Regions from separate parts of the Paenibacillus allorhizoplanae genome, predicted to be linked through region 2. Evidence: riboswitches for the same ligand, from Rfam matches in the RefSeq annotation. Region 2 holds a riboswitch; the other holds the start of a gene.
What was found. A riboswitch is a leader RNA that binds a small molecule or an ion and turns the genes downstream of it on or off. The one in region 2 is predicted to bind cobalamin.

Region 1: another riboswitch for cobalamin. It lies ahead of L6I86_RS18985 (ABC transporter substrate-binding protein); the one in region 2 lies ahead of L6I86_RS17640 (S-layer homology domain-containing protein).

Annotation. Positions count from the first base shown of each region.
Region 1 covers NZ_CAKMMW010000011.1:135,000-140,399, forward strand. The annotation lists gene cobU (bifunctional adenosylcobinamide kinase/adenosylcobinamide-phosphate guanylyltransferase) at 1-123, opposite strand, end outside; gene L6I86_RS18970 (nicotinate-nucleotide--dimethylbenzimidazole phosphoribosyltransferase) at 150-1,280, opposite strand; gene L6I86_RS18975 (ABC transporter ATP-binding protein) at 1,304-2,080, opposite strand; gene L6I86_RS18980 (FecCD family ABC transporter permease) at 2,086-3,123, opposite strand; gene L6I86_RS18985 (ABC transporter substrate-binding protein) at 3,123-4,139, opposite strand; cobalamin riboswitch at 4,295-4,446, opposite strand; gene L6I86_RS18990 (hypothetical protein) at 4,479-5,006, opposite strand; gene L6I86_RS18995 (aspartyl-phosphate phosphatase Spo0E family protein) at 5,070-5,336, opposite strand.
Region 2 covers NZ_CAKMMW010000010.1:40,902-46,301, reverse strand. The annotation lists gene L6I86_RS17655 (NUDIX domain-containing protein) at 1-247, opposite strand, end outside; gene metE (5-methyltetrahydropteroyltriglutamate--homocysteine S-methyltransferase) at 447-2,735, opposite strand; gene L6I86_RS17645 (LysR family transcriptional regulator) at 2,835-3,746, opposite strand; cobalamin riboswitch at 3,912-4,108, shown strand; gene L6I86_RS17640 (S-layer homology domain-containing protein) at 4,240-5,400, shown strand, end outside.

The sequences.
Region 1 (5,400 bases), on a different contig from region 2:
CATTTCCTCATCGTAGATGTGGGAGGTCGCTATGTAAATCCCCTGCTTGCAGCGATGCATAGCCAGCTTCTCCGCGAAGGAGCTCTTGCCGCTGCGCGCGCCGCCCGTTACCAGAACCGCCATCGTGTTCGCCTCCTTCTCTCTGCTTGTTACTCCCTCGAAACGCCTGCGCTTTCGAAGGTCGCCATTTCTTTCATGATCTTGCCTGCGGCATCGATCAAGTTGAACACAAGCACTGCGCCTGTGCCTTCGCCCAGTCGCATATCCATCTGCAGCATCGCTGCGAGGCCAATCGACTCGAGCACCTTCGCATGTCCCTGCTCTTGCGATAAGTGCGAGGCGAGCATGTAGGACGCGCTTAGCGGAGCTAAACGGCTCGCCACGAGCGCTGCGGTCGACGAGATGAAGCCGTCGACGACAACCGGGCAGCGATGCTTCGCTGCGCCCAAGATCACCCCAACAAGACCAGCGATCTCCAGTCCGCCGACCTTACTCAACACCTCGAGTGCATAATCACCGCTTGAACCTTCTTCTGCACTTGCTTTTGCACTTGCACTTGTACTTGTACTTGCACTTGTACTTGCACTTGCCCCACGCCCAAGCAGCCCATTCACGCCCAGCGCCGTATTCACAACCGACTGCTTGTGCAGCCAAGTCGCATCATCGATGCCGGTTCCACGACCTACAGCAATACTAGTGTCTAATCCCGTCAACGCACACAAGATTGCTGCGCTAGCCGTTGTATTACCAATCCCCATTTCACCCGTAGCGAAAAGTCGGTACCCTTTTGCCACCAAATCGTCCACAATTTCACTGCCAGCTACTATCGCTTGGGTCGTCTCCTCCAAGGTAAGAGCCGCTTCCTTCGCCATGTTGCGCGTGCCTTTTCTAACTTTGCGAGAGACAAGATTCGGATGCTCCAAATCTGCATTAACCCCCATATCCACACAAACCACATCAGCTCCGGCATGTCTAGCAAGAACATTAACAGCAGCCCCGCCATATAGAAAATTGAGCACCATTTGTGGTGTCACTGCCGCTGGGAAAGCACTGATGCCTTCCTCACAAACACCATGATCACCAGCCATGACAATAACCGCTTTTTTCTCAAAAGTCGGCATCACTTCACCTGTAATCCCAGCGACTTGGCGTGCGATGTCCTCAAGCTTTCCCAAGCTTCCTTGCGGCTTCGTTAATTGATTCAAATGGTCATTGGCTTGAACAGCCACCTCTTGATGGATCGGTTCAATCGCGTTAATCAAGTTATGTAAATGGTTCATTATCATCTTCCTCCGGACTCTCATTATTTCCCAGGTTGTAATAATATCTGAGGTACCTCACTAATAGGATGTTTAAGAACAATTGGCTCTGTTCCGTATACTTCAGCTATTAGTGTACTTGTAATAATTTCTGCAGGCGTTCCAATGGCCGTTACTCGCCCCTCATGTACGATCATCAATCTCGTGCAATACTGCGCTGCCAAATTCAAATCATGCAGAACAGCTATAACCGTTAGTTCCGACTCCTGCTGCCAAGAACGAATATAATCCATCATCTGTATTTGATATCCGATATCTAGAAAAGTAGTTGGCTCATCGAGCATGAGCAAGCTTGGCTGCTGGGCCATCACCTTGGCCAATGCAACGCGCTGCCGCTCCCCGCCACTCAGGCGTTCAATCGTGCGGTCTACAAGCCCTTCCAACTCAAGCTTTATGATAATAGCATCAATGAGTCCATCCGATTCAGTCTTATCTTCTCCTAGCCAATTCTGGAACGGGTAGCGTCCCATCTCCACGACTTCACGAACTGTGAAGCCAACTGGGGGCAACGCATCTTGCTGAAGTACAGCGAGCCATTTGGCCAATTCTTTGCGCGAATACGATGATACCTTTTTTCCTTTTAAAAGCACATTACCATGCATGACCGGATCCATGCCGGATAGGAGTCGCAGTAACGTAGATTTGCCGCTGCCATTAGGACCAATAATCCCAAAAAACTCCCCATGCCCGACCTCAAAGCTCATATTATCTAGCACTTGTTGTTCTCGAAAGCTCTGAAAGAGCCCCTCCACTTGAATCATCGTGATCAACCTCTTAACGTTTTCTTATCTTTATGGAGCAGATAGGCAAAAAAAGGTGCACCCAGAAACGCCGTAACTACCCCAAGCGGGATTTCCGTAGGACTAAGCAGTGTTCTAGCCAAGGTGTCTGCCCATAAGACATAGATCCCACCAACAATCGCGGATAACGGAATGATCAAACGATAATCCGGACCAACCAACATTCGTACCAGGTGCGGTACGATCAGCCCAACAAACCCGATTACCCCAGCCACAGAAACGGCAGCCGCCGTGATCAACGTGGAAGCGATTAGTACAATCAGTTTCGTACGTTCAACATGAACACCGAGATGTGCAGCTTGACGCTCTCCTAATGCCAGCAGGTTTAATGATCTTGCATAGCTTAACAGAATAACAACGCCTATTATGAGATACGGTGAAATCATATACGTATATGACCATCCGCGCATCGCTAGACTCCCCATGAGCCAGAAAATAATTTCATTAATCGTTTGATTTGAAATCGAAACCAAGAACGACACAAACGCCCCTAGAAAGGCTTGCATCACAACGCCCGACAAAATCAGCGTTTCCATCTTTAGCTTCCCTTCAATCATAGCTAGCTTCAAGACCAAGAACAAGGAAATAAGCCCCGTCGCGAAAGCCACAATGGGGATCGACCATTGCCCGAACCAGGCGAATTGCAGCCCGAAATAAATAAGAACAGCAGCCCCGACAGAAGCCCCAGAAGATACGCCCAGCGAGTAAGGATCAGCAAGCGGATTACGCAGAACCCCTTGAAAACCAGCACCAGCTACGGAAAGCACAGCTCCAACAAGAATGCCCAGTAACATACGAGGGATTCTTACTTTATTAATGATTTGTTCCGAAGATTGCGGCCAGTTCACCTCGATATGACTTCCTATCCAAGGCAGATGCTCCGCTAGAATTCCCACGATATGTGAAAGAGGAAGCTGAGCCGACCCGATGGATAAACTCACCACAATAGAAAGAAGAAGGAGTATAATGCATACTCCTCCTCCAAGCATCAATTTTCTTTTCATTATTTCACCAATTCAGGATAGATTCCTTTCGCCATTTCCAGTAGCCCATCCGTCAGTCTCGGACCTGGGCGACTTACAGAGTTCTGGTCGAGTCCTACCACACGTTTATTCTTCACGGCGTCAATCGCATCCCACCCACCGCGCGTACGAATAATTTCTTCCAATGGCTTCTTGCTCTTGAAATCGACAATCCCATTTGCGAACAAGATGACGTTTGGATTTTGCTGAATGATCTTCTCTTCACTGATCTCATACCAGCCTGCTTTATCGCCGGCTACGTTAATTCCACCTGCGATTTTGATTAACTCATCCATGAACTCACCGCTTCCTACGGTCCAGCCTGGAGCAAATTCCATGTATACTTTTTTCTTATTCTCTTGCTTCACATCTTTCACGGCATCGACAACCTTCTGACGGTCTGCTTTCATTTTGGCGACAACTTTCTCTGCTTGCTCTTGATGGTCCGTAATAAGTCCGAACGTTTGAATATTGTTCATCGCATCATCTACCGTTTTGGGATCTACTTTAAAGACGTTAATGTTCATCGCACGTAGATCCTCAACTGATTTAGCAGTCATGGAAACACCAGAGAAAACAATACTCGCATTCGAAGCAATGACTGCTTCCATGTTTGGTTTCGTAATGCTGCCTAGCTTCGGCTTCGATTTTGCTGCTTCCGGATAATCGTCAAAATCCGATACACCGACAATATTCGCCTCTAGTCCAATCGCAAACAGCGATTCTGTCTCTGATGGCGAGACCGACGCGATTCGCTCTGGTGCTTTGTCGAATGTAAACTCTTTGCCTGTCGCATCTTTTACTTTCAAAGGATATGTCGTTTTCTTTGCTGCAGCAGGTGCTGCCGTCGATGTCGTAGTTGGCGCCTTCGTCCCTACACCACCTAGTTTCGATGGATCCGTAATTTCTGTTTCCTTCTTCGCACATGCCGCTAACGAGATCGCGGTCGCAACCGCTAATGTAAGAATAAGACCCCTTTTGAAATTGCTCTGTTTCATCACTTAAACCCTCTTTTCCTTATTTTCAATTCATAGTCAAAATTAAAAAAGTCCCCTTGTTCACTAGGAACGAAGGAGACGATAAATCGCGGTATATGACAACGAACTTACGTGCGCTGCTTCCTGATTTAACGCGACCCTTTTCCTCGAAGGATGTTGTATCGGCACCATAGGCAGGTATCCTGACTCTCCAGACTTTCACAAGTCTGAATTACAGTGGCGGGACCGTGCCGGATTTGAACCGGCTTCCCCTAACTAGTAATGTTCCATTTGGAATATGACCAGTACCTACAGTTGCAAATTATACATTGAAACTATTTGTCGATTATAAATGTTCTCTTATTTTTGCGCAATAATTTGGATGACTTTCAATGCCTCGTCCATTTTCGGAGCATTCTGTGGAATGAACGCATATAACCCTTTACCTTCAAAACCTTGCTCTTTCATCCATTTGTTTCCAGTAAGCGGAATGCCGTACAGATGCTTCTCCGCTGCCTTACCTTCTTCTTTGATCTCGATAACCCCATCTGGATAATCCTTAGGGTTGATGATGTTATCCAACGAAACGAATCCCGCTTGGTTGCTCAAGCCTTTGAACTGCTCTTCTCCCAAAATGAAGATCCCGTTACCACCAGCAGCTAGCTCCACAATCATTTTTTCCAATGAAAAAATAGGTGATGTATTCAGCTTCACAGTAGGAATTTCACCTACCTTGGATTTCAAAGATACTTCCAACTTCTCCGCCGCTTCACTTGGAAACCCGTTAGGTCCCATCATAAACACTGATACATCTGCCTTCGGTCCACCACAAGCTGTAAGCATTAACATCATTCCTAGCATGACAACGAACAACCATTTTGCTTTCATGTGTATGTAATTCCCTCCGTCAAGTACTCTCTCTTTATCGATAATCGCCAGAAAAGTCGGTTTTCACCGACTTTTCTTTCCAGATGTCATATATTCATTTATTTTTTGATCCAGCATCGTACTTAATTCAACAACCGCATCAGATGTCATTTCTCGACCTTCCATGACCATCTGTTCCATTTTACGTCTCAAGGTATTGATCTCTTCTTCAAGTATAGCTAGGGAATTTTGCTTCTTGGCATTTCTGGTCAGCCAACGCTGTCCGAACTCTTGCTCGCGAATTTGAAATTGCTTCTGAAAGTTAGTAAGCTGATATTCCATAAAAGCCATGCTCATCCCTCCTTACTCTTAGAATACCAGTTTTCGTCTCCTATGAACATATGAATTTATAAAG
Region 2 (5,400 bases):
TCGACGCGAGTTCTCCTCCCGCCTCTTCATACATCTCTCTGATTACCGTTTGTATAATCGACTCGCCTTCTTCCCTGGTTCCTCCAGGTAATTCCCAGCCGCGAGCATGATGTCTAACAAGAACCAACTTTCCTTGATAGAAGGCGAAAATCAGGACACAGTTCGCTTCTTCAATGAGACATTTCTTTGATAATATGATTTTTTGATTTGGCAATGCACCAGAAAACTCATACTTCACGATAATCACCAATCCCTTACTTATGTGATCGTCTTCTTAATCCGCTCATTCCGATAAGTCAACATTATGAGGGGAAACAAAAAAAGTATTTGATCCAAAGATCAAATACTTTTCCCAACTAAATTCAGTGAATCTAGTAGCTCTGCCCGGATAAAGCGGGAATTGCACAGTTTAGCTAACTCCTTTGGTTCCATAACGTTTCAAACGATTATACGAGCGCAGCATGCTTGTCACGCGCAATTTTTGTTGCGTCCACCATGTTGCGTAAGGAAGCAACCGTCTCTTCGAGTCCACGCGTTTTCAGACCGCAATCTGGATTAATCCAGAATAGCTTAGGATCCAGCACACGCAGGGCGCGTTCGATCATGGCTGTCATTTCCTCAACACTTGGAACACGTGGACTGTGAATATCATATACGCCTAATCCAATTCCCAGCTTGTAGGTATTCAACTCGAAACTATGAATTAATTCACCATGGCTACGTGATGTTTCGATTGAAATGACATCGGCATCCATCGCCTCGATCGAATCAATCATGTCATGAAATTCGCAATAGCACATATGCGTATGAATTTGTGTTGTGTCTTGTACGGTGCATGTCGCAATGCGGAACGCTTTAACTGCCCATGCCAGGTAACCGGCTTGTTCTTCTTCCTTCAGCGGCAAACCTTCACGAACGGCAGGCTCGTCAACTTGAATCATGCCAATACCAGCACTCTCAAGTGCCTCTACTTCTTGTCTAAGCGCGTACGCAAGTTGGTAGGCGATATGTTCACGAGGAATGTCATCACGGACAAACGACCAGTTCATAATCGTGATCGGACCAGTCAGCATGCCTTTAACAGGACGGCTTGTGCGTGACTGTGCATACTTGGTTTCTTCAACAGTCATTTCCCCTGTGAAGGCTACATCCCCGAAGATCACCGGCGGTTTCACACAACGGGAACCATAGGATTGCACCCATCCATTTTGCGTAAATGCAAATCCTGCAAGCTTTTCTCCAAAAAACTCGACCATATCGGTACGCTCAAATTCACCATGCACAAGAACGTCCAATTCGATTTCCTCTTGAAGCTTGATCCAAACATCGATTTGCTCACGAATGAACGCAGCATACTGCTCATTGTTCCATTCGCCTTTACGCCATAATTGACGCGCCTTACGAACTTCTGCAGACTGCGGGAAACTACCAATAGTCGTTGTAGGGAAAAGCGGCAATTGCCATTTGGCTTGTTGTGCGACATGACGCTGGGCAAATGGACGGGAACGTTCTGGCTGCTGAACACTTAGTGCAGCTACGGACTGCTGAATATCGCTGCGGTTACGCTCATCCGATTGTTGAAGTGCTTGGATGGCGCGATCACATTGTTCTATTTCTTCAAGTACCCCAGCTTTACCCGAAGCGATTGCTTTCGTGATAAGAACAAGTTCATCCAGCTTTTCTTCTGCATAAGCTAAAGCATTCTTCAGCTCAGATGTAAGCTTTGTCTCTCTTTCAGTCGTTACCGGAACATGGAGTAAGCTGCTCGACGATTGAATAACCAGATTCTCCGTTGCAACGTGCTTAGTGAGTTCTTCCACGAGCTCAAGCTTCTCCCGAATCGATGCTTTCCAGATACCACGGCCATCAATTACGCCTGCACCCAGAACCTTGTCTGCAGGAAAACCAAACGTTTTAATGTTCTGTATGTTAGCGCCCAGACCATGCACGAAATCCAGTCCAATCCCCTTCACTGGCAGAGAGATGATGTCAGCATAGCGATCTACGGATTCAAAATACGTTTGCAGCATAATGTTTAGGTTTGGCACAGCTGAGGCAAATGTTGCATATATGTTTTTAAGTCTCTCAATGTCAGCATCGCTTAACTTCGTTACGAGAATTGGTTCATCGATCTGTACCCATTGAACCCCTTCTTCTGCAAGCTCCTGAAGGATCTGTACATAAAGCTGTGTCAATCGGCTCAACCAAGCGTCCGTTTCTGATTTACTGTATCCTTTGGATAGCTTCAAGAAAGTTAAAGGACCGACGATGACCGGCTTTCCTTCGATTCCAAGCTTTTCCTTCGCTTCCCGGTAGGCTGTTAATGGCTTGTTTTCCGTAATGACAGGAGATGCTCCGGTCAGTTCAGGCACAATATAGTGATAATTGGTGTTGAACCACTTCGTCATTTCACTTGCTGTAGCATCCTTCGTTCCTCGGGCAACTCCGTAATAGACTGACAAGGGTACTGCGCCCCCCTCAAAAGCAAAACGTTCAGGAATAATGCCAAACATAGCAGCTGTATCAAGGATATGATCATAATAGCTGAAATCGTTAACCGGAATCAGATCGATGCCTTTTTCCTTCTGCTTGCGCAAGTGATTTAAACGAATCTCCTGCAGCTGTAACTCAAACTCTGATTCTTCAAGCTTGCCTGCCCAGAAGGCTTCGAGTGCTTTCTTCCATTCCCTGTCAGCACCAATACGCGGATATCCCAAACTACTACTTCTTACCATTCGACAAAACTCCTCTGCAATAATTTGTTACACCAAAGATATCACAGAGGATTAGTTATAACGTAACTGGATTTATCTATATCTAGATATAGCCGTAAGCTATATCAAAATTGGGTCGATTGCCTGTTGGAGTGCTGCTACGTAAGCTGCACCGAGCTTGGATAGCGGAATATGGCTATGGGAAATCCACCCGACATTGATCGTTTCGTCACAATCCAAAGGTACGGGAATAATCTCATTTCCATTCAAATCTGAGCTCAAAACCCCGGTCGATATGGTATATCCGTTTAAGCCGATCAACAAATTAAAGAGTGTGGCTCGGTCATTCACACGGATGCTTTTCTGATGTGACATCGTACTGAGAATTTCTTCGGCAAAATGAAAGGAATTATACTCCCCTTGATCAAAGGACAAATAGGGATAGTTTTGCAGCTGGTCAATGGTCACGATGGATTGCTTCGCGAGGGGATTTTTAATGCTGATAAAAATATGCGGTTTGGCGATAAATAAACTGTTGAATTGCAGATTCCCGCTTTTAAGCAGCTTGTTTATGACCTTCCCATTAAATTCGTTCAAGTATAAGATGCCAATCTCACTGCGCAGGTTTTTGACATCTTCAATAATTTCGTACGTTTTGGTTTCTCGCAAAGCCAACTCATATTCATCCTGACCATACTCCGAAACAAGACTTACGAACGCATTTACCGCAAAAGCATAATGCTGAGTCGACACAGAAAAATGCTGCGATGAAGGCTTCGCATTCAGGTATCTACTTTCCAATAACTCTGCCTGCTCGACGACCTGCCGCGCATAACTAAGAAATTCAACACCTTCTTTGGAAAGTGATATCCCTTTATTTGATCTTTCAAAGATAGCGATTTGAATTTCTTCTTCCAACTCCCGAATCGCATTTGAAAGGCTTGGTTGGGAAATAAACAGCCTTTTGGCAGCCTCATTAATAGATCCGCGATTTGCTACCTCGATTACGTATTTTAATTGTTGTAAAGTCATGGATATCCCTCCTTCGACTATAATCCGAACCGGCAGCTTACTTAATTTTGAATATTGTAACACAAATTATGTGAATCACCGTATCTTGAATGACATCTATACGAGCCACATCAATACTAAACTTCCATAGACAAACAATTGAACTGACTATATGATTAGACTAATTAAATAATTGATAGTTAAGGTGCATGCTTATTAGGAATAAGCAATGCTTAATTGGGAAGTCTGGTGCAAATCCAGCACGGTCCCGCCACTGTAAATGAAGAGCAACTCTAAGAATTGCCACTGGTATTCCTATACCGGGAAGGTTAGAGAAGCGTTGACGCATGAGTCAGGAGACCAGCCTTAATGTGTATTCACAAACTCTACGGACGATGGAGGGGGTGCCTTTTTGTTGTCTACGACCTATATTGACATCACAGCCCTTGATTCTTTCAAATCAAGGGCTTTTTTGTATGCTCATCATCCCTATCATTTTACTAGGAGGACAATAATGAAACTAACCTATAGGATTTTCACCCTATTCATGGCTCTATTCCTATTTACAAGCAGCATTAACATAATTCATGTATCTGCTGCCTCTGATACGGCTGTAGACAGTGCTGTAACAGACACTGCCGCCTATTTACTTGAAACGGTAAACAAACCAGAGGTAGGCTCTATAGGCGGTGAATGGGCCATTATCGGGCTTGCCCGTTCCAACTATGACGTACCTCAAAGCTACTACGATGATTATTACAAAAGCGTTGAAACCTATGTCAAAGATTTGAAAGGCAATCTTCACGATAAAAAGTACACCGAATACTCACGTTTGATTTTGGCCTTAACCGCAATTGGCGCAGATCCCACTCATGTTGCAGGATATAATCTACTTACGCCGCTCGGGGACTTCGATAAAACCATCTGGCAAGGAATCAATGGTCCTATATTTGCATTAATTTCCCTCGACAGCGGCAATTACAATATCCCGGTTAATCCAACCGCCAAAACGCAGGCTACCCGAGACATGTATATAGATGAAATCTTATCGCATCAGCTTCAGGATGGCGGATTTGCACTTTCGGGCGTATCGGCAGATCCTGATATTACGGGCATGGCCTTACAGGCACTAGCCAAATACCAAAATGATACGAGAGTAAAAACAGCTACGGAAAAGGCAATTAACCTTCTTTCCAAATTACAGGACAACGATGGCGGCTATGCAAGTTGGGGCTCGAAAACTTCGGAGAGCACCGTGCAGGTACTGATGGCGCTATGTGAGCTTGGTATCAATATTGAAGATAGTCGTTTTATTAAGAATGGTCATACCATTGTTGATGATTTGCTATCCTTTTATTCCAAAGGACAGGGATTTAAGCATACTTCTGACGGCAGTGGAGTAACGGGGATGTCGACAGAGCAGGCATTGAATGGGCTAGTGAATGTACAAAGAATCCTCACGAATAAGAGCAGCCTATATAGAATGAACGATGTCAAGCAAGCTACCTCAGCAACACCTGACAACAATAACGGCTTACTGAACAAACACAAGGATATACAAGTTATGCCTGTTACCGATGCGAATAAGACTTTCTCTGATATCGCTAACCATACAAATAAAGCAGCCATTACATCCCTTGCATCTAGAGGAATTATTAACGGTATGACTGACACT